2 regions of the Sulfurovum sp. TSL1 genome follow, and region 2 is predicted to be linked to the other one. Evidence: riboswitches for the same ligand, from Rfam matches in the RefSeq annotation. Region 2 holds a riboswitch; the other holds the start of a gene.
What was found. Region 2 has a riboswitch for cyclic di-GMP ahead of LDM98_RS06195 (PAS domain S-box protein). Riboswitches for the same ligand answer to the same signal wherever they lie in the genome.

Region 1 (15,537 bases), 570 kb from region 2:
CCCTTATCTTTTTTCTTCCTTCTATCTCATCCACAAAGTAAGACTCGAATGTCTTCTTTTTATCACTATAGAACACAGGAGCCACAAAAGCACCGGAATTGTCATTCATAAGCCTGATATGGGTACGTTTTTTGTTAAAGATCTCAAGGTTACTGCGGGATCCGACACACATAGGTATACCTTTGAGCCTATGGCACACACTCCGTTCGGCAGAAGCAAAAAAACTGTCTATATCGATATGCAAAAACAAAGGTTTCCCCTCCATAAAATATATATCTCAATTATATCGATCATTAAGATCTATTCTCAAATATATGACATATTGTCATACTTGATCTTGTACGGATCAAAAGCAGTTTAACAATATTAGTTCTTCAAAATAATTTATCATAAGATAAAGTTTTACTTAACACTTAATTAACACTTATAGTTTAAAATTAAAATGGATTGTTTTTTAACGATCCATAGGGGGAGATATTAGTATTCTAATATCTAATGGTGGACACTCAGTGTCTTAACAACATTAGACTAAAAGGAAGAAGAATGAAGTTAAATGTTAAATCATTAACGCTCTTACTGAGTATGGGCGTTATTTTATCATTAAGCGGATGTGGTGGTGGTAGTGACCCCGCAACTGAAATAACGTACACCGACTACAAAGGTGATACACGTACAGCAGCACTAACACCGGGTGATGCAGAGTACCATACAGGAACAGGTTTTGACCATACCTTGCTTGATAGTGCCGATAAAAAGTGTCAACACTGTCACAATGAACTCTATGATACGTGGAAAGGTTCAATGCATGGTAAATCATGGGCTGACCCGATCTTCCAAAGTAAATTTCAAGATTTCTTACGTACGCATTTGGCAAAAATTGGTTCAATCGGTTCAGGAGATACTGGTATAGAATATGAACAGGTAGAAGTTGGAGTTGGAACAAAAAATATGTTTAGTGGTGCAGCACAAACCTGTATTAAGTGTCATGCTCCAGGTGCTTACTATGCAGGTGATGTACAAGTGCATGTAACAGAAGTACAAGATGCAACAGCTATTAACACTACAGAATTAGATGCATTGAAATTGGCACATGAAGTGAATGATCCAAATGGAGAAATAGCAGTTATTGCTGCAAATAGTTTTCAAAATAAGGTCTATAAAGCAACATTCCAAATCGGACATGAAGCAAACCGTGAAGGTATCAACTGTGCATTCTGCCATAGTATAGAGACACCACGTTTGATGCAGTCAGGAGATACATATACCTTGGCAAATACTATGAGAGTAGGACCACATGGATCGATTAAAGCTGACATTGGTGATATACTCACTTATAGTCCTGATGCAACCGATCAAGACATGAACAAGTTCTTTAGACTCTGGGGGCCTGAGAAACCAAAAAATTACGCTGCTCTTGGAAGTGCTACAGATATAACGAACAGAGCGAAAGACGGACGTTATTCTATGGCCAGAAAAGATCTTAATGGTACTGATGGGAAAGTTCATTATACTGGTGGACCGTTCTATGGACCGTTCGGTGTAACAGGTATCACAAATGAAAATGAAACCGATGAGTCGAACAGATCGGCATATATCAATCCACACTTTGCTGATGCACACCTAAATCCTGCATTCAATGGTGATGGGTCAGAGTTTAACCACTTTGCAGATCATGGAAAAGCATTATGTCTCTCTTGCCACCAAAGAAGTGCAGGTGCAGCAGATCCAGTAACTGGTGACTTTATGGAACTATGTTCTACCTGGAATGCCGTCACAACAGGCGATGATAACAATATGGACGACACAATGACTTCTCCAAAATGTCAAAAGTGTCATATGGAGAAGATCGAAGGTACGGTACTTCACCAGTGGGCACGTCCGGACAAATTGTTTACTCTTGCAGATAATCCTGCACTCACACCACACTTTGACCCGGCAGATCCCGAAAACCTTGGTGATGAAAGTCCAGTGGTTGGTAAATGGTTGAACTCACACGGATTCCTGGGTGCCTCAAAAACAGGAGGAGACAAAGTTGCAGCAGTTGCAAAAATCAAAAGTGGTTTTGAAGGTAGCGTCAGTACAAGTATCGATGGTGATATCTTAACCGTTACCACAACACTTTCAAATAAAACCGGTCACATGTTCCCAGGTGCGCACCCTATGAGAAGAGTGCTTACACGTCTCATTGTTACAGATGGAGAAGGAAATAAATTCACCCCAACACCTACAAGTAGTATATCGACATTCACTGATGCGACCAATACCTTGGCGACACTGACTGGTAAAACACTGGATGATACACAAGCTACAACAGTAACAGTAATGGAGAATGGAAGTAAAAATCTTGACTTCCCAGGAAAAGTAGCTGATCTTAACGGTAGTGCTGTTCTTTCACAAAACTTCGCGAGTGCTGAGACAGGTCCAGTGACTATTTCAGCTACAGATGCGACTGTAAAGAACCAAACAGTCACTGATGGTAAAACTACAGGAACAATATTTAATGCGGCGATCGTAGATGCTTCAGACACAACAAACTTTACACGAATCTACGGACATGAAACGGGTAAAAAGTATGATCTTGATAACAATGAATCAACACCTAAAGTCTTTGTAGTGCGTCCTGGATTTGACTCAAATGTAGTGGATAAAGACACACGTCTAAGTCCTAATGAGACGGAGACTTATACCTTTACCTATAATATCTCTGGTAAAACAGGGGTAAGTGCGACGTATAAGGTCTACTATATGCAAAAAGGTGCCAATGGTCAATTCATCGTTGATCCGGCGACTGGCTTCTTGGACCAGGCAGCAAGCGATGCTGCAAAACACTTGGTGACAGAAGTAGGAAGCTATACTGCACCTGTCAATTAAACCTCTTTGTTCCACCCTCATTTGGGTGGAATACACTCATATAAAGCCAACATTCTTAAATACCATTTATCTTACCTGTACACAAAACAAATAGCGATCATACTTATTTTAAACCTACATCTGGAACTGGCACAAAAATAGAAAAAATGATTGTATAAAAAATAAGGTTAATAAATAAATTTTGAAAGGTATATAGTAGATAATTGTAGTTCATAGCATCATACGAGCAGCATAATGCTATGATTGATCGATCTCAAACTACGGAATAAAAAAAGCCAGAACAGTGCCAACAGTTACAACCAAGTATGCGCCGATGGACCATAGTTCAATGGTCGTAGGTACCTGCTCTAGAGTGAGAAAGTTATTGATCGACATACCACCATAGAAGTAAAATAAGAAATAACTAATAACAAACCCCAACATATAAGGAATAACAACAATACCCAAAAGTAACGAGATCTCTGCATTTTGTTTGAGAAGATCAGACAATTCATTTTTAAAGGTGAACTTAGGACCCGTATTGATGCTGTTGTCAGGGTCTTTCAAAAATATTTTCTTTTTCTCAGGGAGAGGATCCTGAGCAATTTCCTCTTTCGTATCCTCTATAAGTTTATCTTGATTCTCTTTTGATACTTTTGTAAGCTGATCCCAGTCTAAATTTTCTTCTTCTATCGTCTCTTCTCTTATGTACATGATGATCCTCTACTGTGGCATTGTATCTTTAAAAACTCTGCTAAAGTGTAATACGTTATTTGATATGGTACGTTTTGTCAGAATAAAAAAGGAAAGAAAATTTTATACATAACAGATAAGTACCTGTATGTAGCAACCTGGCAATCTTGATCTGCAAGACCCATAGCTTTCCGTCCCTGTTTCACAACAAGTTTGGCTCAATCAATGATATTTAAAAATAACTTTTCGTCATTAATTATATTGGATATTTAATTAAATAAATCTTACATACGATTCAATCACCAAGCGCATTCGTAAAGCAGATTTTAATAGGTATCATCTATTGTTTTAGAACTATTGATCGCACTGTGACCTGGATACAAAACCAATATATTCCATATCTACACTTGCTAGTATTATTTTTCAAAAAAATAGACATCTATTCTTATTCTTTATAATATATTGTATAATATTAATAATGGAGGGAGTTGTATGATAGAGCTGTTTAAAAAACTATTTGGCAAAAAAAAGGAACAACCTGATGTTTCAAATTCCCCTGGAAGAACGTTCAATAGGGTTCTAACAGGGAGATATTTTGGCTTGGAAGATGTAAACGCAGATGAAGATGCCATTGCCAGAGCAAAACAGGAAATGATAGACCAGATCAAAGAACTGGAACTCGTACCAATGTTTATGAGGTACGATTACGACCGTAAAAAGAAAAAAGCGTTTAATGCTGAAGAAGATCATCCAACGTCTGTTCACGTTGCATTCCAAAAAGAGGTGTTTGCCGAAAAGTGGAACATGGTGCATGTTACAGAAATTTCATTCACCGTCTTATCTGCTGATTTTGAGGAGTTTGAAAAAATGGCAGGGGTGAGTCTGAATGACGACTTTAGAGATCTAACCTCTACTACTTTCAATGAAGAAGAGAGAAGAAGAGAGTCAAGAGAAGCATAACAAATTCTTGAAAATATATACCTTTCTTTCAGAACATCTCTTATACTATAACGCTTCTATAGGCAATGGCTAAAGATCTCTTCACACTTCAGTTCCTACACATTAAAGTTAAAAATAAACTATTATAACCTATAATAATTATTTTAGAGGCTTTTATTAACCAATTCATATACATAGCTGGACAACATGTTTAGAGAAATCTTCATCGTATTACTTTTATCTGCAGTGACATCCTATGCCACGGTCACACTTTCCAATAAAACAGATACATATGACCACTTTACACTCCGCTATTTTTATGATGAAAGCAGTACACTGGGTATTCATGACATTGAAAAAATACATTTTACAAAGGTCATACCTAATCAATTTTCTCAAGGATATTATTCGGGAACAGCATGGTTCAAACTCAATATGACCAATCATAGCGACAGTGAAGAGTATGTCCTTTATTTTACAGAACCTTTTTGGTCAACGTTGGATCTGTATACCAAAATGAATGATACATGGAATATACAGAAAAACGGTCTCAAGGCAAGCCTTCAAGAGAGAAGTATTCAAAACTATAATCCCGCCTATAAACTCCATATCTTACCGGGTGAAAGTGCGACATATTATATAAGAGGTCAGACACTTTCCGGACATATCGGTGAATTTAAGATCTTCACAGAAGACGAGTTCTTTAGACCCAACCGTATTGACATTACTGACATCTACATCATCTATACTTCCATCTTATTCATTATAGTCCTGTTCAGTGTGTATAATCTGATCATCATTAAAAATCGTATCTTCGCTTATTACATCGCATATATACTCTCTTTCATTGTCTTTATCGCTATGAAAAGTGGGTTTTACTTAGAGTTCGGTTTTCCCGGTTGGAGTCAAGGTCTGCATGTCGTAGGTACGATCGTGGTATTCTTTCTGGTACTGTTCTCAGGCCGTTTTTTGGAGTTAAGCACACGTATGCCAATGATCGATAAGCTCTTTAAAGTATCAGCAGCCATTTTTTTACTGTTTGCACTGCTGATATCACAGGATACACCTTTTGCCTGTTTAGCATTTAACATCTACGCATCAATGTTCTTTACCCTACTCCTTGTGGTTGCCATCAAAGCCTTGTACCAAGGTCTTATCGGTGCCAAATACTATCTCATTGCACTGATCATCTATATGCCTGCTATGGGTATGATGACTTTGACCTTTAATGGTGTCATGGACAATACAGACATACACAGATACGCTTTTCTTGCAGGTTCCTTTATTGAGATCCTCTTCTTTACACTCATATTGACCAGCAAGTACAATGAACTGAATCTCAAGAAAATACACAGACAAAAGCAACTTTTAAAAGCAAGAAAGAGCAATGAAAAATTTTTAGAATCCAAGATACAGGAAAAAACAAGTGATCTTATGAAGATCAATCAACAATTGTTAAAGAAAACAGAAGAACTTGAGATCACTAAAGAGCAGTTAACCAGAGATATTCTTGAACGCGCAGAAGCAGAAAAAGAAGTAGAAAAACAAAAAAATGTTCTACATCACCAGGCCAATCACGATTCATTGACAGGATTGCCAAACCGTGCACTATTCAGTTCTCGATTGAAGCAAGGGATCAAAAAAGCAAAAAGTAAAGAGAAAGGGTTGGCACTGTTTTTTATCGACTTGGACAAATTCAAAGAGATCAATGATTCATTGGGGCATGACGTTGGAGACAGGGTTTTAAAGATCATTACAAATATATTGAAACATTCGATCCGTAAAGAAGATACACTTTCCCGTTTGGCCGGAGATGAATTCACTATTATTATGGAAGATGTGACCTATGCGGAAGATGTCTCTAACTTAGGACATGCTATTCTCAATATGTTTGCAGAACCTATACGTATTGACGAGCATGTATTATATATTACCTGCAGTATCGGTATCAGTCTTTATCCCCAAGATGCAGACAATGAAAAAGACCTTCTGAAGTATGCTGATACAGCGATGTACAGGGCAAAAGAAAGCGGACGTAACAATTTTCAGTTCTATCGTCCGGAAATGACAAAACATGCACTGGAGCAAATGCAATTAAAAACCAGTCTACGTCAAGCGATTGACAATGAAGAGTTTATGATCCACTATCAACCGCAGATCGACATCTCCACCAATACGTTGGTAGGCATCGAGGCTCTGTTGCGATGGCGACATCCAACCAAAGGTCTGCTTATACCTAAAAAATTTATTGCTTTGGCAGAAGAGACCGGGATGATACTTGAAATTGACGACTGGGTGATGTATACTACGATGAAACAGGTTTCCAAATGGCATAATGATGGACTGGATCCTGGCATACTCGCATTGAATATTTCGATGACACAGTTGGAGTCTCCCAACTTCATCTATAGAATTCAAAATACGATGGATATTTATGGTTTTAAACCAGAATGGCTTGAATTGGAGATCACAGAAGGCCATATGATGAAAAATGCTATGGAGATCATTAATAAACTCAAACAGGTCAGTCAGCTGGGCATCAATATTTCTATCGATGACTTCGGGACAGGATACTCTTCATTGTCTCTTTTAAAACGTCTCCCTATCAACAGACTTAAAATCGATAAATCATTCATCGAAGATATCCCTGAAGATGAAGAGGATCTTACTATTATTAAATCGATCATAGCGCTTGCAAAGAGTCTCAATCTTAAGGTCATTGCAGAAGGTGTGGAAACCATAGAACAGATCAATTTTTTAAAAAGTAAAAATTGTAAGTACGTCCAGGGACACTACTATTTTTATCCTATGGATGCAGATGAACTGAAGGAAATACTTTTAAAGAAAAATGCATAAATTCTGTGAAAACCTATACCGAAAATGATCATTTAGATTCTTTTTTCAGCTTATCATAAAAATAGTTGGTTGCTTGAACAAAACCGTCAACGCTTCCGCAGTCAAAACGTTTTCCTTTGAACTTGTAGGCTAAGACCATCCCTTTTTTCGTATGATTCATCAAAGCATCGGTAATTTGAAGTTCTCCATTTTTTCCAGGTTTGGTCTCTTCTATGGTTCTGAAAATATCAGGGGTAAGTATATATCGTCCAATGATCGCCAGATTCGAAGGGGCATCTTCCGGGTCCGGTTTTTCTACCATATCAGAGATGATAAAAACATCATCTTCGATCTCTTTACCCTCGATCACTCCGTATTTGTATGTCTCTTCTTTAGGCACTTCCTGGATGGCAACCACACAACATTTATATTTCTCATAGATCTTTACCAACTGCGCCAGCACATTTTCCCCATCCTCATTCACACACAGATCATCTGCCAAGATCACGCCAAAAGGCTCATTACCGATCAAAGGTTCACCTTTTAAAATAGCATGGCCAAGTCCTAACATCTCTTTTTGTCTGGTAAAAGTAAAGGTACATTTATCCATCATCTCCCGAGTACTCTTCAGTAGATCTTCTTTGGAACTTCCTTTGATCTGATGCTCCAGCTCATAAGAGATATCAAAGTGCTCTACCAAGGCCCTTTTACCGCGGCCTGTAATGATCGCCATGACATCCATACCCGCATCGCTTGCCTCTTCTACTCCATACTGTATCAGTGGTTTGGTCAAGATGGGAAGCATCTCTTTTGGTGTTGCCTTGGTTGCCGGCAAAAATCGTGTACCGTATCCGGCAGCCGGGAATAAACATTTTTTAATCATTTTTCTTTTCTCCTTCTTTTAATGGTTTCAACCACAATATCTCATACGGCTGCATAATAAATATTCCTTCTTGTAGCTGTCTATGAGAAATAATATCCATAAAAACACCTTCTTTATAGGGTGACAGATCGACTTCAACTTCTGTTTTTTGGAAATTGTGCAGAGCAATAATAAATTCATTACTCTCTTTACCGTAATGTTTTATCGCAAAAACCTCTTTATCCAGTGATAAAAATTCAAACCTGGTAAAAGGGTCAAAACAGGGTTCATGAATACGAATCGAAATAAGTTGTTTATAACGTTTAAACAGATTATTACGTAGACTTCCCTCTTCACTCAGCTCCTCTTTGATGTTGTCAAAATTTAATTTCTCACGATTGATAGCCCGGTTTCGTCTTGTTTTTCTCACTGCTTCATGGTAATTTCTCGACCCGACCAGTGAATGAAAATAGATACCCGGGACCCCGGGCATTGCCAGGACAACAGCTTGGGAAAGTATCATACGTTTAAGCCGTAACGTATCATCCTCATCAGGATGGGTTAAGATATCTATATAGCTGCAGTTCAACTCATAGGGAGATTGTTCCTCTCCTTCTACACTCCGATATGAGACCAAACCGCCATGTGCTTTGCAAGAGTTGACCATGAAGTTTAGCTCATCCTTATCAAGAATGTTACTTACTGCCCGTACACCGATACCATCATGACTGGCTGTAAAGTTAAAGAAACACACCTTGTCACTCGGAAGCTTTAAGGTCTTGGCCCAGGCTGTCAACTTGGTGGTGTCTCCCGATAAAATAGAAAATGCCAAGAGCGGAGGCAGAGCAAAGTTGTACACCATATGTGCTTCATCTGATCCATTGCCAAAATAGGAGATGTTCTCATCGTGTGGTACATTGGTCTCTGTAATGATAATGATCTCAGGAGCCACGGCATGGATCACCTCACGCATCAGTTGTATCAGTTCATGGGTCTGTGGAAGATGTACACAGTTTGTGCCTATCTCTTTCCAGATAAAGGCAATGGCATCAAGCCTTATAAGCGATGCACCCTTTTCTATATACAGAAGTAATACATCCAGCACTTTGAGCAATACCTTATAGTTCGCATAATTCAAGTCCACTTGATCTGCACTGAACGTGGTCCAAACATGGCGAATACCTCCATCATCATCAATGAATTCAGTGAGCAGAGGAGTGGTTCGAGGTCGTATTACCGCCGTTAAATCGATGGATGGATCAAGTTCGGTGAAAAAGTTATAATATTCAGGATCATTGGCCAAGAACTTCTCAAACCAATGACTCAGTTGGCTCATGTGGTTGATCACACCATCAAACATAAGGCGGTGATCCTGGTTCAAGGCTTTAATGTTCTTCCATGAACCTTTTAAAGGGCAGACGCCTTTATAATCAACAATGGAAAAACCATCATCACTTGAATATGGATAAAATGGCAAAATATGTACACTGTTGATGCACTCCTGCACATACTCGTTTAAAAACCGGTGAAGTGTGGCTAACGCCGTTTCTCCTTCATGAAAGATCTGATCCCCATAGGTAATGAGTATCACATCTTTTTCAGTCATCACATAGGGTTTGCTTTCGACTTTCTCTTGGTACTCCTTGATCAGTACAGCTATAGCATCATATGCCATAGCTGCATCTTCTTTGTTGTAGATACTTTCAAGAGAATATTTAATGAAATCCAATCTTTCTTTACTGTCTCTTTCTAACATGATGCATTATCCTTATTGACAGCTTCTTTAAATTGATCTGATATCTCTGGCAGTACGGAACGCAGGCTTATCCAAGCTGAAAGGGACGGAACCCCGAGTGGATCGGCAAGAAAACTTTCACACGCTTCTTTGAGTGCGTTATCAAAAGTTTCAACCGCATCTATCTCTTTTTTTCTATCGAAATTCAAAGCATTGAATTTCGCTACTGCATCATAGCGGGCAATGGCTTTTCGACTCTCATTAAAAAATGAGCTTCGCAGTGTGCTAAGAGACTCTTCAGAAAATGTCACCCCACGCTGCGACATGACCCTGAAAATGGTTTGGGCAATATCGATAACCATCTTTGCCACACCGCCTTCAAGCCCTTGGGCAGTATTTTCTCCTGTGAGTTCCTGGTGTTTATGTTCATAACTCTCCATGATCTCTGTTTGACAAATGCGCCCTACCGAGCTCTTATCATAGACTTCACTCAATGTTGAGACCTCCAATCCCCAAGTAGGTGAAATACGGATCCCCCTCGCAAGTGTACGGATAAAAGCAAATTCTCCTGAGAGTGCATACCTGAAGCTGTCCATATAGTTTAAATAGTCACTCTCCCCATAGGTATTTTTCAGTGCTTTGATGAGCGGCGTGTAAAAGAGCCTTGTTGCACGTCCATGCAGTTTGTCTGTGACCCGTGAGTAGTAACCTTTGTTAAATTCAAAATCCAATGCCGGGTGAATAATCGGATAAAAAAGCCGTGCAGGAACATCACGGGTGTAGTTCACGATATCACAATCATGCAAGGCAAAGGCATAAGCGTTTTTATCAGCGAGGGCGTAGCCCAGCATCGTCCAGACATTTCGACCTTTTCCTTTGATGTCGATACTGTTAAACCCCAGATCTTTAAACTCCTGGTAAAGGTTTTGAACGCATGGCCCGTCATTCCAAAGTACATCTACCCTCACATCAAGAGTGGACATGATCGCTTTCACATTTTCAAACTGCTCTTTCGTTGCACTGTCCAAGCCCAGAATAATCTTGTAAAGATATTTCACCCCTTTAAGTTCTTTGAGGATCTGCTTCATGGCAGGCGTTTCAAACTCAGAGTATAGTGCAGGCAGAAGCAGTACCATATTGTGTCTATCTGAGAATTGTTCTAACTCAGCCTCCATATCTGCCAGTGTTCTCTTTGAGAGGTTTTGGAGAGTAGTAATCAGTCCGTTTTGAAAAAAATCTGCCATTGTTTCTCCTTTAATTTTTTAAGATGATCATAAGATCCATTACATTGGTCCCTGTTGGGCCCACAGTAAAGTCAGAATCCAGTGCTTTAAAAAAAGTGTAACTGTCACTGTTTTTTAAATATTTTTTGGGATCTAAGCCTTTTGTTTTCATTTTTTTATAGATTTCTTGTTCCACAAAGGCTCCCGTAGCAGGTGAATTTCCATCGATTCCGTCACTCCCTGCGATCAGGATAGAGATCTTGTCAGACACCAATGCATTATCTAATAACAGCCTTAACGCCAACTCCTGGTTCCTGCCTCCTTTACCCGTATCCTTCACTTCTGTGGTCGTCTCTCCACCAAAAAGCAGACAGAAAGAGTCATATTTTTTCTCGTACGCTTTGATCTTTTCAGCAAGATATCTGGCAGCCTCTTTCGAAGGTTCGCTGAGTCTATTCGTCACTATTTTTACCTTATCCACTTCGGATCTGATGTATTTTTTTGCCTCTTTTAAAGCAATGCTATTGTTCCCGACAATATGATGGGGTATTTTTCCATTCATCATCGGAGCCGAACCGATCGTGTTAAGATCATCACCGATCACATCACTCAGTACCAGAACCACTCCTTTGGCCTTCGTGTAGTCAGCCAGTTTGCCGCCTTTGATCCGGGAGATGGCTTTTCGTACACTGTTGAGTGTTTGGATATCGATACCAGAGCCCAGCAGTGCGGAGGATATTTTTTGAAAATCCTCTAAACTTATGCCATCAATGGGCTTCTCTATCATGGCTGACGCCCCACCTGAAAGGCAGAAGATGAAAAAGTCATCTTTCCGCATGGTTTGCATCGCTTCGATCAGCTTATCTGCACCTTCGATACTCTTTTGTGAAACCAAAGGATGGGTTGAAGTATGGTGTTCAATGAAGCTGCATTGACCTTTTTGATGTGAAATGGCAAGCCCTCCCTTGATAAGAGAGCCCAAGATCTCTTCTACCGCCTTTGCCATACCTAAGCCGGCTTTCCCCACTGAAAAGAGGTACAGTTTATTGATCTTTTTCAAAGTGTAGGCTGTGTTGCAAATGGTGAGATCTTTCTCATCCAGAGTGATATTGTTTCTAATGATCGTATTGGCTTTTACCGCCTCAATAGCATGGTTATAGATCTGTGCCAGTATTTTTTTATTAGACATTTTTCAATACCATTTCATTCCACCCTTTACTGCCTTGATAGCTTGACTTTTGTATATGGGGTACATTGGTCTCAAGGTAGCTTCCGTCATATTTTTGAATCACAATAGGTATATCCACATGTTCAAACATAGCAGTATCATTTTGGCTGTCACCTAAGGCAATGGAACTGACTCTCTCTTGATATAGCATTTCAAACAGTTCTATGGTCTTGATCACAGCAATGCCCTTATCTTGTGATTCGCTCATGATGTGATAAAATCGTCCACCCTGTATGATCTTTAACCCATAACGGTGAGCCGATTTTTTTAATGCTTCTAATTTTGTCTCATCTTTAAGGATGAAGGGTTCCGTGAAATCACGCTGTTTGGCAAGAATCACATCTCTCTGGGACAATCCGGTTAAATGTCCAATTTCAGTATCCGTCATATCACTCATACCAACGATATTAAATGTATCTTTGTGGCTTCTATAGAATTCCAATATTTTTGCATAGGCTTCACCAAAGACCATGACCTTTAGATGATCATCATCTTTTAAAGATGAGAGATCAAATCCTTTATACCCATCAGGTATAAAAAGTGCTGCTCCATTCTCGACAATGAAAGGCTCTGATATTCCGACTTTTGCTTGTAGATATTCAACTTCAGCTTTCGTTTTACTGGTAGTGAATATAAGAGGAACGCCTGCTTCTTTGATCTTTTGCAGTGCCTCGAGAGACTCTTCAAAGGAGTAATTATGATGATTTAAAAAAGTACCGTCCAGATCAGTGAATATTAAACGTTTCATGTACATACTATAGCACATTAGTGACATATCATTCAAGAATATCTGTATAATAACTATACAATTGAAAATTATTTTCATTATCTATCATTATTTATTAAATAATACGCCAGCCTGGGGACATACATCCGTACGTACCGGCTATTTACTACGTATCGCTGTCAGATCACAGTGCTTGCAGTTTACTCTTCAAAATAATTTTCCCTGCCTCAACGCCCGGTTGGTCATAGGTATTTACATCTATCAGTTCTCCCACCAAAGATGTAAGCAGTTCATAATAGAACATCAGAGAACCGATATTGGATTCTGTTACACTTTGGATGGTGATCGTATCCAAAGGGATATTATTTTGATCCAATAACGCTTCTATCACAGAATCACATTGCATATTGATCAGTTTTGAAAAAGGAAGATTATTTAAACTGTCAAGCATTTCCAAATGCGGAAGGGTAATATCAGGGATCATGGTATTGTCATGAAAATCTTCGATCTTTATAAAGGTGACCGATTTGTCTCTGGTACCTTCCATGATCAGTTGTAAGAAAGAGTGCTGGTCCTTTGGCCCGATCAGACCGATAGGTGTCAGCCCTACATGAAAGGCACTGTGACGCTGGTGTTTTCCCAAACTCTCCCCCCAGAGTTGCACATACCATTGACAAAAATATGTCAGTGTTTCTGAATAGGCAAAGATACAGTTAATACTGTACTGTGCATGATTTTCCGCATAATAGACAGCTTTTTCCAGAAGCATGTCATAAACATACCCTCTGTCAAAGAACCTCTCTTTGATCATTTGTGCACCCGTCAAAAGATCTTTGATATCGATACCACACAGGGCCAAAGGCAACAATCCTACCGTTGAAAGAACAGAGAACCTTCCTCCAACATTATCTGGGAGATAGAGCACAGAAGCTTCTATCTCTTTGGCATATTTTTCAAGTGGAGAACCGGGATCTGTAATAAAGGTATAAAATGAGGGATCCATTTGTAAAGAGTAGATATATTTATAGATAGAAAAGGTCTCTACCGTACTTCCTGACTTGGAAATGACCAAAAAATGTGTTTTATTGATATCGCATTTGGAGAGCAGTTCATTGATATTGATAGGGTCGGTACTTTCAAAAAAATAGAGTTTTCTGGAGAGCTCTTTGACCGGTTTCATAAATTCATAGACTGCTTTGGCACCTAAAGAACTTCCTCCGATCCCGATCACCGCGATCGTTTCTATGGTTTCAGGAATACTGCTGCAATACTCATGTATAGGACCAATGTCCTGATCGGGTAACGCATAATATCCAATCGTTTTTTGTTCTTCAACGATCGCATCGAACGCCTTTTCTTCTGCTCTTTTACTGATCGAACTAAAATAGAGTTTATTTTTTATCATGTTGTATTTCTCCTTTGATAACCTGCATCGCTTCTGAGCAAAGCTTTGTGATCTCTTTAAAGTTTTTTTCTTTTAGTGCCTGCTTGGGAACGATCCAGCTTCCCCCTGTACAGAGTACATTTTCAAGTGAGAGAAATTCATTGATATTCTCAAGATTAACGCCTCCTGTAGGGCAGAATCTCATACTTGAAAACGGTCCGCTAAAGGCCTTAAGTATCTCAATACCTCCTGCAAGTGTTGCAGGGAAGAGTTTACAATGTTCAAAACCGTTATTTTTCGCAAACATCACTTCAGAAGCCGTTGCTACACCTGGGATCAATACAACATTCAGTGCTTTTGAGGTCTCCATCAAATCATGACTGATACCCGGACTAAAGACAAACTGTGCACCATGAGCCACTGCTTGTTGAAAATCACTGCCATTGAGTACGGTTCCCGCACCGACATGCATCTGCGGCAGTGCTTTTGAGATAGCTTCTATAGACCCAAGCCCTGCATCCGTACGCAGTGTGATCTCCATGATATTGATACCACCCTCAAGCAAAGCTTCTGCCAATGGCACAGCATCATCCATATTTTCCAATGCGATCACCGGAACGATCGGTGAGATCTGCATCACTTCTCTGGCTGTCATGCGCGCTCCTTACCGGAAATATCAAACAGACTTGCGCCCTCCTCTGCCATACCTACACTCTGACGGACAGCGACAAAAAGCTCTCTACCGAACCCATGGGTATTGGCACTAAGATCAGGCACATCAAGAGTACGTTCTTGTAACTCCGTATCCTCGACCAAAAGCATGATCTCCCCTTTTTTTGCATCAAAACGGATCCTGTCGCCTGTTCTGACCTTTGCCAGCAACCCTCCATCCAGTGCTTCGGGAGAAAAGTGAATGGCTGAAGGCACTTTACCCGATGCACCGGACATCCGTCCATCTGTGATGATGGCAACTTTATACCCCTTGTCCTGAAGTGCACCAAGCGGCGGCATGAGTCCGTGTAACTCAGGCATTCCGTTGGCCTTTGGACCCTGATAACGCA
Region 2 (15,537 bases):
TTTTCTTCAACATCCACACTACTGCCATGGTTTATCTTGGTCGTCAATGCGTCTGGTTTAACCATTTTTTCATCCCTGTCAGTAGATGGTTCTGATACTGGCACAGGTTTATTGACCACTTCCTTTTTATCTGCCAGGTCAACACTGCGTACAGGTATAGACGTTTTGCAACTATATTTTTGACGCTCTGCCGTATACTCTGCATATTTCTTCTTTGCATCTTTTAGCATCTGTTTTCTATTATTGCTGACCGTGATACCAGGTACCGACAGTGCTGCAGCTTTTTCTTCCAAATGAAAAGCACTGGTATGGTTTACCATGGCAATAAATTCATCCAGTTTCATCAGTTTGTTATCAATAGTATCACATGGCTCAGATAACAGAGCAGCTTTACTTACCACTGCCATTTGTGCCGTACTTGTATGTATAGGAGATTCGCAACCGTATTTTTGATGCTCTGCAGCATACTCTGCATATTTCTTCTCTGCATCTTCTAACATCTGTTTTCTATTATTGCTGACCGTGATCCCCGGTACCGTCAGTGCTGTAGCTTTTTCTTCCAAATGAAAAGCACTGGTGTTTTGTACCACTTGGGTAAATCTATCCAATCTTAGCACTTTTGCATCGATCGCAGCACAGGGATCAGAAGACAAAGAAGGGGTACTTACTACAGCCATTTTATCAGTCATTTGACCACTGCAGGCAGTCATAAAGGTTACAACAGCAAGAGACGAGAGTGAGTAAAGCAGTATTTTTTTCATAAGAGATTCCTTTAAAAAAGATTATAGCCGAAGTAGCTCAAATAAACGCGAGGGTCTATGTATATACATTACTGCAAACGCTTTTGGGTCACTTCATCCGGTTCAACTTCACATAACATCGTATCTTGTCCGCAATGACGGCAGGTTGTTCTCACAGTAAAGATATACCAGCCATTTTTATCTTTCAGTAGGGAATTACCACACTTAGGACAGGTGATACGGCTCTGAAGTATAGCAAAGAACATTGCCACACCTAGCTGAAGTGTACTATGCGTATAAAATATGGATAAGATGACAAAAAGACCGACCATCACACCTAGGATCATATACTTAACAAATGATGGAATACATTTCATGATTCTATTTCCTTTTTATTTGTAAAAAATATTTTAACACAATGGACTTCATCTGTAATGATATTAGTATGATTCTATTTCTTTCTCATGGGTATTAGATTCGAAGGTTGTTGAGAAGGGGGTTTCATGTCAAGTAAGTGACTGAACAACCCTACCCTCGAAGATAAGATCAAATAGAATCAAACTATTCCCACTCAATGGTTGCAGGAGGCTTAGAGCTGATATCATATACGACTCTGTTGATCCCGTCAATCTCATTAATGATCCTTCTACTCATACCTTCAAGCACATCATGCGGGATGTGTGCAAAAGTAGCCGTCATACCATCTACGGATTCAACCATACGGATACAGACCGTATTGTCATAGGTACGGTTGTCCCCCATCACACCCACGGATTGTACATTCAGCAGTACCGTGAATGCCTGCCATACTTTATCATAGTATCCTGTTGCTTTAAGCTCTTCTTGCATAATGGCATCTGATTCACGAAGTAGTCTCAATGCCTCTTCATTGACGTCTCCCATGACTCTTATGGCAAGACCTGGCCCAGGGAAAGGATGTCTTCCTATCATATGCTTTGGAAGTCCCAGTTCAAGACCGAGTTTTCTTACTTCATCTTTAAATATCTCTCTAAGAGGTTCCACCAGCTCAAAGGTCATCCAATCCGGGAGACCGCCCACATTATGGTGAGATTTGATCGTTTTTGATGGTCCTTTTACTGAAACAGATTCGATCACATCCGTATAGAGAGTCCCTTGTGCAAGAAAACTTACATCCGTATGCTTCTTGGCTTCTTTATCAAATACTTCAATGAACTTTTCACCGATAGCTTTTCTTTTGGCTTCAGGATCTGTCACACCTGCAAGTGCTTCCATAAACTCTTTTTTTGCATCGAGAGTGATCAATGGAATACCTACAAGTTTGAACATATCCTGTACCTGTTCTGCTTCATCCTTACGAAGCAGTCCCTGATCCACAAACACACAGATGAGCTGTTCTTTTGGCAAGGCTTCATTCAGCATAGCAGCCACAACAGAAGAGTCTACTCCGCCGCTTACGCCACAAAGGACTTTTCTGTCACCCACTTGTGCTCTGATAGCAGCGATCTTCTCTTTCGCAAAACTTCCCATGTTCCAAGTGCTGTCACAACCACAGATGTGCTTAGCAAAGTTCTTCAACATTGCTGTACCTTCTACCGAGTGATGTACTTCCGGGTGAAACTGGAATGCATAGATGTTTTTACTCTCATTGGCTATGGCTGCAAATGGAGAGTTTTCACTTGTACCTATGACCTCAAAACCTTCAGGTATACGTTCTGCTTTATCTCCATGGCTCATCCATACGATAGAGTCATTTGGGATATTGTTGAAGATACCGCCATTGTTTTCTATGTGAAGTTTTGCTTTCCCGTATTCATGATGATCCGCGGCGATCACGCTTCCGCCAAAGTGCTGTGTGATAAGCTGCATACCATAACAGATACCCAAAATAGGCAATCCAAGATCCCACACGCCATCATCTGGCTTATATGCATCTTCTGCATACACAGAAGCCGGGCCGCCAGAAAGTATAATACCTTGCGGTTTTCTGGCCTTAATATCTTCAATACTCTCACGATACGGTACTACTTCCGTATAGACACCACTTTCTCTCAGTTTTCTAGCGATAAGCTGTGTATATTGTGATCCGAAGTCTAAGACTAATATAGGTACTTGTTTCATCATCTTTCCTTGTATATGTATGGTTAAATCTTTCAAAAAAAACTTAACTATAAAAATACTTTTTCGGTATTCCTGAGCATCCTCAGAAATACCGATCTTGCAAACCTAACCTAAGATAGGATTATGCACCTATACCCAGTATCAGAAACTGTACATACCAGACAGAGACTGACACGATATAACCTACAAGTACGGTCCAAGCTAATTTTAGATGTGAACCAAATGTATAAATTCCGTGAAGTTTACCCATGACACCCACACCTGCGGCAGAACCGAATGAGATCAGTGATCCACCCACACCGGCCGTAAGTGTTACAAGCATCCACTGTGCATGTGCAGATGCACCCATATCCGGGCTTGACTTCAGTACTGCTGACATGACAGGTACGTTATCCACGATCGCAGAAAGGAATCCTACTCCGATATTCACGGTAGTCGCACCAAACTGGGAATAGAGAGCCGTGAAGTACTCCAAGAAACCTAAAAAGTGAAGTCCGCCGACCGCAGCTAAAATACCAAAGAAGAAAAGCAGTGTATCATTTTCAATTTTAGCGATGAATGAGAAAACGTTGACCGGAGGACATACGATACCCTCACTGTCGTATCTTACTTCTCTGCTCATTCTATAAATATAGAGTTTCAGCACAGCCAAACCGAACATCATTCCCCACATTGCAGGTAAATGAAGGACCTGGTGCGAGAGAACCGCTGAAGCGATCGTCAAAGCAAAAAGCCCTATGATCACTTTCCCGCCTGCAGCGATATAGACCTTTTTTTCATCTGCCGCAAATGGCGGTGTATCGTGTGGTACAAAACGGCTTAAAAGGAATGCCGTCACAAACCAACCTAAAATCGATGCAGGGAAAAGATAAAGGAAATCAACAAAAGCCCCCTTGCCGTCAACCCATACCATCAACGTTGTGATATCACCAAATGGTGACCAGGCACCCCCGGCGTTCGCCGCAACAACGATATTGATCGCCGAAGGCACGATAAATGCTTTGTTCGTTTTATCAATGGTGATCAATACCGTTGAAAGGATCAGTGCTGTTGTAAGGTTATCTGCAACAGGAGAGATGAAGAAAGCCAGAAGACCTGTGATCCAGAAAAGTTTTTTATAGCTGTACCCTTTGGAGACAAGGTTATAACGTAAAGCAGAAAATACATTCCTGTCGATCATCGCCTCGATATAGGTCATTGCCACATAGAGGAAGAAGAAGATCCCTGCGATCTCATAAATAAGCAACTCTATTTCATGGTGCAGATGTGCACCGTCCAAACCGTTCATAGCATAATAGACACCGATCAACATGAAGATCATTGTCCCTGCAAAAAGTGCCGGTTTTGCTTTGTTTATAAGGTATTTATCTTCCGCTGCGATAAAGTAGTATCCTACGACAAATATGATAAGTGAAACGATCCCCACCCATGTCGTTGTCAAATCTGTGTGCAATATTTCCGTGGTCATTAATTGTTCTCCTAATTCTTTGGTATGCCATATCTGCCCATACATTTACGCTAGACTGACTCTATATAGTGTGAGCCCAAAGACTCTTTTCTCGCAAGTGCTGCATCTACGATGGCAGAAGCAGTATTTAGTCTCAGTTTCAGTAATCTGCCGATCTCTTTATTTTTCATATCATAAATGAGATTTTTCGCTTCATGCAAGCCTTTGGTTGTCCTGATAATCCCTATATCATCCCACATCACTTGACGTAATTTTTGTTTATAGATTTTATCGTTTTCCTTGTGCAGAATATTACCGTAATCTTTCTCAAATATAGGTGTTTTTATCGCTTTATGCTCTTTGGAAAGCAGATGTTCCACTGCACGTTTTGCAAAGACCACACCTTCAAGTAATGAATTGGATGCAAGACGATTTGCCCCATGCACGCCTGTTCTTGCTGCTTCACCTATCACATAAAGACCTTCCATACCCTCTATGGAGCCATTGGTATCGCATTTTATACCACCGTTAGAGTAGTGAAATGCCGGAGAGATAGCGATCTTGTCTTTGGGGAATTTATAGCCAAGTCTGGCAAAGGTATGTGTGATATTGGGGAAACGATGTTCAAACCATTTCTCTTCGAACATGGAAAAATCCAGATAAGCCTTTTGTCCCGTTTTTCGTTTATGGGTGAAGATACCGCGAGCCACGATATCCCGGCTTGCCAACTCTCCTCTCTCATCATAATCGAACAAGAATCGTCTTCCCTCTTCATCCACGACATGCGCACCCTCACCCCTCAATGCTTCGGTCAGTAACAGTTTTCTTGCAAAAGGGGTATCAACAAATACGGTAGGATGAAACTGCATGAATTCCATATCGGAAAGCTCTATACCTTTTTCAACACAGATACCATGAATGTCGGCGCTGACGGTACGAGAATTAGTATTGTATGCATACAAAGAGCCTATACCTCCAGAGGCGATGATTACATCATCTGCATAGATGGTCGTAGGTTCATAATTGACCGTTGCTTTGACCCCAAAACATCTGCCGTTATCTATAAGCAGATCATACACCAGTGTATTTTTCTGAAGCTGGTGTTTGTTCTGCACCATCATAAAATAATGCATATAACGTCCCGTAGCATCTCCTCCGGCATGTATGATACGCTCTACGGAGTGTGCAGCCTCTTTCGTATATAAAAGATTCCCCGCTTCATCGGTATCAAACTCCATCCCTCTGGAGATGATATCAGGCGTGGTTTCCAGTGAGGTACGGGAGAGAATCTCCACAGCTTCTTTGTTATTATGATACGAACCCGCAGCCATGGTATCTTCGACATGAAGAGGGATATCCGCTTCATTCAAGGCGGTGGTCATACCTCCCTGGGCATAAAACGTATTGCACTCCCAGGGGATATCTTTACATACCACCAAGACCTTTTTACTTGCAGGCAGCTGCATGGCTGCATAAAGCCCTGCGATACCGGCACCTATGATCAGTACATCATACTTCTGCATCTTTAACCTTCTGTCTTCATACTTGTATTGTGCTCTACACTCTCTTCTACATACACCGGGTCGGTTTTATAACCGCACCCTGTCAAGATGATACAGCAAAGTGATGTTATAATCGCTTTATGAAAAAAGCCAGTATGATTTTGTCTCATTTATCTTCTCAACCTCAGTTTAAATCATTAAAACGGCAGGAGTGTTACCAAAAGTTTATCGATCTTCTTAGTCCCAAATGGCAAAAGGCCGTTGCCTTTGTCTATATCAAAGATGCGACACTCTTTATAGCGGTCACACACCCCGGTTTTAAAATGGAACTTAATTATAATAGAGATTTATTAAAAAGCCTATTAACAGAGCTGAACAAGCACGATGAAGCGTGTAAGATGATGCAGGCTGAAAAGGTTGTCGTCTTTCACAGCAAATATTATGCGATGCCTCAGGAAAAAGTCTCTTATGTGAGTGTACCCCATTATCATGAACGTGCCAAGGGAAATTTTGAAACACCTTCAGACAGAGAACTCAAAGAAAAATTCGAACGTATCAAAGCCATAGTCACATGCAATCAGTAATCCAAGATCTCCCTTCCTGTGCAGGCGTGTACCAGTATTTTGACGCAAACGGCAAACTGCTCTATGTAGGAAAGGCCAAAAACCTGAAAAACAGGGTCAAAAGCTATTGGCGTTTTTCTCCTGAATTCAAACCCAACCCTGCACAAAGTTCGCGCATCATCAAAATGCTCTATGAAGCAAGCAGAATTGAGTATATCGTCGTAGAGACGGAAGACGATGCCCTCATCTTGGAAAACTCGCTGATCAAACAGCTCAAACCCAAATACAACATTTTGCTTCGTGATGATAAAACTTACCCCTACATCTATATCGATGAATCTGTAGCCTACCCAAGGTTTGAGATCACCCGAAAGGTCATCAAAGGCAAGCAAATCACCTATTACGGCCCTTTTCCTACCGGAGGGAAAGCCCTACTTGATGCACTCTATGAAGTCTATCCGCTGGTACAGAAGAAGTCTTGTTTAAAAGAAGGAAAAGCCTGTCTCTTCTATCAGATCAAAAAATGTCTGGCCCCTTGTGAAGGGAAAGTGTCACCTGAAGCCTATGGTGAGATCGTCACCCAAGCCAAAACATCCATCGTCAAACGTAAAGATCTACTCTCCACCCTTGAAGAGAAGATGACAAACCTTGCCATCCAGGAACGTTATGAAGAAGCCGCTGCTATACGCGACAGCATCAATGCCATCTCTTCGCTCACGATCTCATCAAACATTGATTTTGCCAATGCCATGGACCTGGATATCTTTGCCATACTCAATGGGGATGAAAGAGGTGTGATCGTCAAGCTCTTTATGCGGGGAGGTAAGATCATCTCATCCGCATACTCTTACTTCAGGCATACCCATATTTTTGACGAAAATGAAGCGTATAAACAGGCCTTATTGGAATTCTATACCATCGACACCCCCCATACCGGTAAACAGATTCTTACGGCCCATATGTTTGAAGACTCGGCACAGGTGGCACATAGCCTTTCTGCCCGTTTTGACAAAAAAATAGAGATCCTTACCCCTCAGCGCGGTCCCAAAGCCAAACTGATCTCTTTGGCCCTGCAAAACTGCGAAGAGTTATTGCGTAAAACGCAGAGTGATACACTCATGGAACAAAAAATAGCAGATCTCTTTGACCTTTCTGTCATTCCTTACCGTATAGAAACTTTCGACAACTCTCATCTTATGGGAGCTGCTACAGTGGGCGGTATGGTGGTGTGGGATGAAGATAAATGGGATAAATCCGCATACCGACGGTATACACTGCATGAACGTGATGAGTATGGGCAGATGAAAGAGATGCTCTCCAGACGTATAGAGAACTTTAAAGAAGAACCTGCTCCGGACCTCTGGATACTTGATGGAGGACAGGCCAACCTCAATCTTGCAAAAGCCCTTCTCAAAGAAGCCCATGTCAATCTTGATGTCATAGCCATAGCTAAAGAAAAGCTCGATGCCAAGGCACACCGCGCGAAAGGTGCAGCCAAAGATATCCTCTATACCGCTCATGGCGTTCTTGAACTCAAAGCAAATGACAAACGTCTACACTGGATACAGCGCCAAAGAGATGAAGCACATCGTTATGCCATTACCTACCATCAGAACAAAAAACGTAAAGAAGATACACAAATTTCACTTCTCAATAAAAAAGGCATAGGCAAAGCAACAGTGAAAAAGTTGATCGATTATTTCGGGACATTTGAAGCCATAGAAAATGCATCTCATGAAGAAATAGAAAAAGTTACAAATAAGAAAATCTCTAACATTATTAAAAATTATAATCCATAAACAGACATTATTTAATATTTTTTACTAAAAAACTTCTTAATTCAATCTATTTTTAGTTTAGTTGTTATAGAGTTTTAGCAGCGGGTTATGTTTGCAGTATTGTTAGCCATAAGATTCTAGTGCATCTTATATGATACATAACGCTAAGTTAACAAGCTAAACTCATTGTGAAGTGAGGACAGAAAGCCATGGGTCTCATGAAGATTGCCAGGCTGCGAACAGTAGACTTCATGACTGTAAGTTTACTGAAACTACACTTCTTACACGTCACACTACAAAAAGGGGGGAGAATAATACAATGAATAGACCTGATCCAATTGATGAAGAGTATATCTTTGAAAAAGGCTTGATCGTTAGTTCTACAGATCTTAAAGGGATCATTACATACGCTAACAGAAAATTCTGTGAAATATCAGGATATACCAAAGAGGAACTCGTAGGCAAAAATCATAATATCGTCAGACATCCGGATATGCCAAAAGCAGCATTTCAAGAACTTTGGGACACGATACAGAGTGGCAAGGAGTGGACCGGTATCGTAAAAAATTTAAGAAAAGATGGCAGATATTATTGGGTTTATTCACATATTTCACCTATCATCCTTGATGGAGAGACCACCGGCTATACTGCAGCCAGAAGACCGGCATCGGAGACAGAGGTCACAGAAACCATTCCTATTTACAGGGATTTGTTAGAGAAAGAAAGTAAGTAAAAGAGGGGTTGTCAACAAAATGTACTATATATTAAATGAAACAAATCAAATTATCGCTGCTGATAAGAATCTATTGGAATTATGCGGGTTGTCGCATATAGATGCATTATCATTAAACATTGCATTAGGCGATACAAAATTTGATTTATCTGAAACAAAAATCACGATCACTACAGATCAAAATGAAAAAACGTTTCCTGTCTCCAAAACGTCTCTTTCAAGTATGCTTGGTCATATCACATTGGTTGAAATACAAGCAGAAGAAGAAAAAGCAGAAGAAAATGATCTATCGGTATTAACACTTGATGATACGGTAGAAAATATCGCTCCTCTTGATAGAGAGGAAACGGGTGAAGAAAAAGAAGTTGCTGTAGAAGACAGCGAACGCTTTGATCTTGTCATGGAAGAGGAAACAGAAAGTATCGCTCCTCTTGATACAGAGGAACCAAGCAAAGAACCTGAAGTTGCTATAGAAGACAACGAACTCTTTGATCTTGTTATGGAAGAAGAAACACAGAGCAGCATTGAGACGGTGGAAGAACCGCTCGATATCATGACCGAAGATACAGATATCCTTGACTTGGGATTGTCCGATAGAGAAGATGAAGTCATAATGGAGAAACCTGAAGCAGAGGATACTGCTGAAATTCTAATAGATCTGGATAAAGTATGTCAACAGATCGGTGTTTCTCATGAAGATTACAATACATTTCTCAATGAATATATCGATACGGCATTGGAACTTGAAACGGATCTACAGAGTGAAGAGAGCGCAACACGTTCCAATGCTGTTGCAACACTTTCCCATCTTGGCGAAGTATTACAATTGCCGGTTATCGGAGACCTCCTAAAAAGAATTGATGCAGCGCCTGCAGGTGAACAAAAAGCAACGGTCGAATCTTTTTACACAGCTCTCTCAAGAATCACTAAATCACCAAGCTCTCAAGCAGAACCTGAAATGGACCTCTTTGATACCCAAAAAGAGACTGAGCTAGACCTTTTTGATGTTGAAGAAAAAGAAAGTAAACCAGAAGTGATGATCAATGAAAAAGGCTTTGGTACTATTTCTCTTGAAGGTATTAAACCAATTCACTTTGACTTTCAACTTGAAGAAGCAGCCAATGACCTCTCTTTACCTGTAGAACTTATTGAAGAATTTGTAAATGATTTTATCGAACAGTGTCATAGTGAAACCAAGAATATGCTAAAAGCCTATGAAGAGGGTGATCTGGATGCCATTCAGAAGATAGGACATCTTCTTAAAGGCGCTGCAAGTAACCTTCGTATCAATCCATTAGCTGATACGCTCTATAAGATACAGTTTTGTGAAGACAGCAGTGATTTGGAAGCTTTGATCAAAGACTATTGGGGACACTTTTTGTCTTTCGAAATTCAAATAAATGCGCTAGCAAAATAAAAGGAAATAAACTATGACTATACGTAATAGACTTAAACTCATTGGTCTTGTGCCAATTTCTCTACTCATTTTACTTTCAAGTTATTTCTTTGTAACTTCATATGTAAACTATGAAAAGGCAAATGCACTCAAAACGACATTGATCAATAACGGTGCATTGGGCAAATCACTGATCGAAATAGGTAAAGAGAGTGGATTAACGGCCTTATATCTAGGCAGTGATAAGGAAATGTATGCAGATGCACTTATCAAACAGCGAGAGAAGTTAGATGAATCTTTTGAAAACCTAAAATATGAAGTTATCACAGACAAAAAAGTATATCTTCCTTTCCTGGTTACACTTTTGGAAGGAGAGAAAGCAAAACCATTAGACCCTTATACGCTGCTTGTGTCAAATATCGGTACACTTCCTGAAGAGAGGAAAAAGATAGATACTGCAAATATTGATTTCAAAACTGCCTTTTTTCAAACCTATAGAAACGGTTTATCGACGCCAACACTTGACAAGGTCCTTACACTGAAGAATTATCCGCTTGATACAGATATTTCAGAACTGATCGATATACTTGCACAAATTTATACAGCGACAGAGTACAGCGGACTTGAAAGAGGATTTATTTCATACTACATGACAAAAAAATCTTCTTTATCATTTGAGGAGATCGCTTTATGGGATGAGTTTAAAACAAAAGCGCATATTTTTGATATAAAACAGGTAGACAATAGTGCATTGCGTCAACAACTTGAAAAAGTCCTCTATAATGAGCATGCAAAAGAAGTGATGAATGACCTGGCACTTACATCATCTGCGATTCAAACAGATATCGATAACGGTGACTATGCAGAATCGGTTATGGACTGGTTTGCACTTCAAACACAGAAGATCGCTTTGCTTTCAAAAGCAGAACTTGTGGTTTCAAATGCTTTATGGAAAAAAAGTAACCTTTACCTTGATAAACAACTTTTACTTCTTGGTATCGCAGGTGCTATCTGGTTGCTGAGTTTTATTTTGGCATACCTCGGATACACAACTGCAAGAGATATTACTAGAAACATTAAAGAGCTTGAAGACGTACTTAACAAAGCTGTTGAAGAGATGAAAGCCAGCGATCAATACCTTGCATCAGACTCACATGCGATTGAAAATATTGATCTTGATACCCACGAAGGTACAAAAGAAGCCTATAAGTTCCTTGAGGACCTCGTTGAAACAGCAAAAGATGATAAACTCATTGCCCTACAGGCCAATGAAGCAAAATCTCTTTTCCTGGCAAACATGTCACATGAGATCCGTACACCGCTGAACGGTATTGTCGGTTTTACAGAAATATTACGTAGTACACACCTTACCGAAGAGCAAGAGGAATTCCTTGCAATCATTGATAAAAGTTCTGAAAACCTTCTGAGCATTATCAATAACATTCTTGACCTTTCAAAAATTGAAAGTAACAAGGTTGAGATTGAAAGTATCGTATTTGATGCAGCTGAAGAGTTCGAAAGTGCAGTGGAAACCTATGCAGTTGCTGCAACAGAAAAAAATATCGATATGAACTATTATATGGATCCAACGATCTCTGCAAAACTCAAAGGGGATCCAACAAAGATCAAAGAGATCATTATCAACCTTCTTTCCAATGCCGTCAAATTTACAAGTTACGGTGGAGAGGTGAACCTTGATATCGTAAAAGAGACAGATGAAAATGGTGTGAACAGAGTTAAATTTACGGTAAGAGATAATGGTATCGGTATGACAAAAGACCAACAGTCACGTATTTTTGATGCATTCTCACAAGCGGATGTATCGGTGACAAGAAAATATGGTGGTACAGGTCTTGGTCTTACTATTTCCAGTCAATTCGTTGAACTGATGGGTGGAAAACTGGAGCTTGAAAGTGCGAAAGACCATGGTACATCATTCTTCTTCTCATTGCCGTTAGAAGAGGTTGCATCTACTGAAGTTAATTATGAAAATGCATTTACCGATCTTGTTATAGGTAAATACGAGCAAGATATTCCGACAAAACTCGACACCAATCTGGAAAAATGGTTTGAATACTTTGGACCAACGGTTAAACATTTTGAATCCATAGCTGAACTCAAAGAGCTTGATTATAATGATACGTGTAAGAACTACTGGATCGATATTGACAAAGCAAGACAGAACATACTGGATGCTATCCATAATATGGATAAATCAAAACTTATTGTTATTGCGAATGTCACAAGCCGTAATAAGGTTGAAGAGCTGGGTATTGATCAAAGTCGTGTTCTCTTTAAACCGGTTACACTCAGTAAACTCAAAACCGTCTTAAACAATACAGCGACTGTAGCACCTCAGCGTATTGAAGAAGCAGCAGCAACACAACAGACCAAGTTTGATGCCAAAGTATTGGTGACTGAAGACAATATCATTAACCAGAAACTTATTAGACGTATACTTGAAGAGCATGGTATCACAGTGGATATTGCAAACAACGGTCTTGAATCATTTGAAAAACGTAGAAGTGGTGACTATGATCTTCTCTTTATGGATATTCAAATGCCTGTGATGGATGGTATTGAAGCAACACATGAGATCCTTGACTATGAAGAAGATGAAGAGTTAGCGCATATCCCGATCGTAGCCTTAACAGCCAATGCACTTAAAGGTGACAGAGAGAGGTTCTTAAGTGAGGGTATGGATGAGTATATCACCAAGCCAATTGAAACGACAGAGTTACTTTATATCCTTAACAAGTTCTTATCAGACAAGGCAAGTAACGAGACTGTAGAATCTGTCAAGAGAGAAGAGGACGTTATAGAAGATGTGGTTGCAACACCTGAAGAAAGTATCACTCCAGTCGCTGAAATCTCTGATGAGCCAGAACTCACTCTCGAAGAGCCAATGGCAGACCTCACGGAGACACCAAAAGAGGCAAAGATCCTTATTGCTAAAAAATTCTTATTGACTCGTAGAGTTCTTGCAAAAGTCCTGGAAAATCTAGGGCACGACTATGATACATTGGATGATATGGATATGCTGGAAAGCAGATTGGCATCAGGTGACTATGATATACTCTTTACAGATACCGACCTGGTAACGGAGAGTATCAGCCGCTCTAATGGAAATGTAGCTATAATTTCATCAAGCAATACAAATGTCTCTCAAGAAGTAAGTGTACAAAAAGGTGAAACCATCTCAAATACAGCTTCTAAAGAAGAGATAGAAAACATAATAACGAAGTATAGAGGATAAGAAACATGGCATTAAAAGTACTTGTTGTTGATGATGACTTCATCAACAGAAAGCTCCTACAGACTCTTTTAAAGAAGAATCCAAAAGTAATAGACATTATTGAGGCAGAAAACGGGTCTGACGCCTTAGATAAAATGAAAAAAGATCCTACTATCAATATCATACTGTTAGATATCATGATGCCTGTTGTGGATGGGATAGAATTTCTCAAGATCTTTAGATCTGATATGAATAATGCACATGTGCCTGTCATTGTACTCTCTACGGATGATACACGTAAAACGGAAGTGTATGACAACGGCGCAAACGACTTCTTACGTAAACCCGTGATGCAAGACAATCTCTATGAAAAATTAGACCAGTGGGCAGGCTAACTGATCTCTTAAAACAATAATTTGACCAGCCTTTCGGCCGGTCAAACTGTAGAAAAAAGCTTACTATTTTACAAATATTTCTTTCAATACTTCTTCAATACGAGAAACCCCAATGATTTTTACATTATGCTTTACTTCATCAGGAATATCCTCTAAGTCACGTTCATAGTTCTTCATCGGAATGAGTGCCTTTTCAACCCCTGCTTTATATGCAGCGATCAATTTTTCTTTGAGCCCGCCTATAGGCAATACCTTTCCTGTCAGTGTAACTTCACCTGTCATTGCAACCTTATTGTCTATCTTTTGCTCGCTTAAAATAGAAGCGATGGCACTTACCATAGCAATACCGGCACTGGGACCATCTTTCGGAGTTGCTCCCTCAGGCACATGGATATGAAGGTCATAACGCTTATAGACTTCGCTTGCATCCACTGCGATACGCTCTTCTCTCTCTTTGGCACTGTGAGGAATGATGGAAGGAGAGATAGGAAGCTCTCCATTGTCTATCAGTATCTTCACCACAGAATGTGCGATACGGACAGACTCTTTCATCACATCGCCTAAACTACCCGTTGGCTGTAAGGCACCCTTACCTTTGATCTTGATAGCTTCTATGGTTAAAACATCCCCTCCCACTGCCGTCCAAGCCAATCCGCTGACAACTCCGACTTGAGGCTTACTGTCTACCAAAGAGATCTCGAAGACTTTTTTATCTATAAATTTTTCCAAATTCTTTCTTGAGATCCTAATACTGTCTTTTGTTTTATCTTCCAAAAGCTGTCTTGCACCTTTTCGCATTAATCCGGCTATTCTACGACGTAAATTTCGTACACCCGCTTCTCTGGTATATTCATCTATCAATGTTTTCAGTGCTTTATCCGTAATAGAAAATTCTCTACTTTTTAATGCATGCTTTTTAAGCTCCTGAGGTATGAGATAGCGCTTTGCGATCTCAAATTTCTCTTTAGGTGTATAAGAGTTCAATCCTATGAATTCCATCCTGTCACGCAACGGGGCAGGTATACGGCCAACTTCATTGGCTGTAGCGATAAAAATAGCTTTGCTCAGATCAATATTGAAATTGAGATAATAATCTCTATACTTGCTGTTCTGCTCCGGATCAAGTATCTCAAGCAGGGCAGCTGTCGGATCACCCCTCATACTGCGCCCTACTTTGTCTATCTCATCGAGTACAATGACAGGATCCATACTTTTGGCTTCTATGAGTCCCTGCACTAAACGTCCTGGCATTGCTCCCACATACGTTCTTCTGTGTCCTCGAAGCTCATTGACATCTTCAAGTCCACCCAGTGCCATACGTACAAGCGGTCTTCCCAATGCAGTGGCGATGGAGTTGGCAAGTGAGGTTTTCCCTACACCAGGAGGGCCTGCAAAACAGAGTATGACGCCTCCCGTCTCTTTTTGTTTGATCCCTCTAAGCTCTGCGAGTTCACGTACAGAGAAGAATTCAACGATGCGCTCTTTGGGTTTTTCCAAAGAATAATGGTCCTTGTCAAGCTCAAGAGAAACATCTTTCACACTCAGATTTTTCTTGGTCAACTTTCCAAATGGCACTTCGAGTACCCATTCCAGATAACTCTGAAGTACATTGGCATCTGCAGAATCAGGATGCATACGGGCGAAGCGG

Region 1: linked by a shared signal. The riboswitch ahead of LDM98_RS03500 (hypothetical protein) and the one ahead of LDM98_RS06195 (PAS domain S-box protein) in region 2 are both predicted to bind cyclic di-GMP.

The regions. Positions count from the first base shown of each region.
Region 1 covers NZ_BPFI01000001.1:689,056-704,592, forward strand. The annotation lists gene LDM98_RS03490 (DNA polymerase IV) at 1-250, opposite strand, end outside; gene LDM98_RS03495 (cytochrome c family protein) at 544-2,871, shown strand; gene LDM98_RS03500 (hypothetical protein) at 3,130-3,564, opposite strand; cyclic di-GMP riboswitch class I at 3,693-3,771, opposite strand; gene LDM98_RS03505 (hypothetical protein) at 4,036-4,503, shown strand; gene LDM98_RS03510 (EAL domain-containing protein) at 4,690-7,338, shown strand; gene galU (UTP--glucose-1-phosphate uridylyltransferase GalU) at 7,367-8,200, opposite strand; gene LDM98_RS03520 (sugar phosphorylase) at 8,193-9,935, opposite strand; gene LDM98_RS03525 (glycosyl transferase) at 9,929-11,158, opposite strand; gene LDM98_RS03530 (glycerate kinase) at 11,169-12,326, opposite strand; gene LDM98_RS03535 (mannosyl-3-phosphoglycerate phosphatase) at 12,319-13,113, opposite strand; gene LDM98_RS03540 (glucose-6-phosphate isomerase) at 13,277-14,497, opposite strand; gene eda (bifunctional 4-hydroxy-2-oxoglutarate aldolase/2-dehydro-3-deoxy-phosphogluconate aldolase) at 14,484-15,131, opposite strand; gene edd (phosphogluconate dehydratase) at 15,128-15,537, opposite strand, start outside.
Region 2 covers NZ_BPFI01000001.1:1,258,952-1,274,488, forward strand. The annotation lists gene LDM98_RS06160 (hypothetical protein) at 1-761, opposite strand, end outside; gene LDM98_RS06165 (hypothetical protein) at 830-1,117, opposite strand; gene guaA (glutamine-hydrolyzing GMP synthase) at 1,302-2,840, opposite strand; gene nhaD (sodium:proton antiporter NhaD) at 2,962-4,308, opposite strand; gene nadB (L-aspartate oxidase) at 4,359-5,810, opposite strand; gene LDM98_RS06185 (DciA family protein) at 5,930-6,373, shown strand; gene uvrC (excinuclease ABC subunit UvrC) at 6,361-8,151, shown strand; cyclic di-GMP riboswitch class I at 8,297-8,371, shown strand; gene LDM98_RS06195 (PAS domain S-box protein) at 8,450-8,863, shown strand; gene LDM98_RS06200 (Hpt domain-containing protein) at 8,883-10,280, shown strand; gene LDM98_RS06205 (ATP-binding protein) at 10,294-13,515, shown strand; gene LDM98_RS06210 (PleD family two-component system response regulator) at 13,521-13,889, shown strand; gene lon (endopeptidase La) at 13,953-15,537, opposite strand, start outside.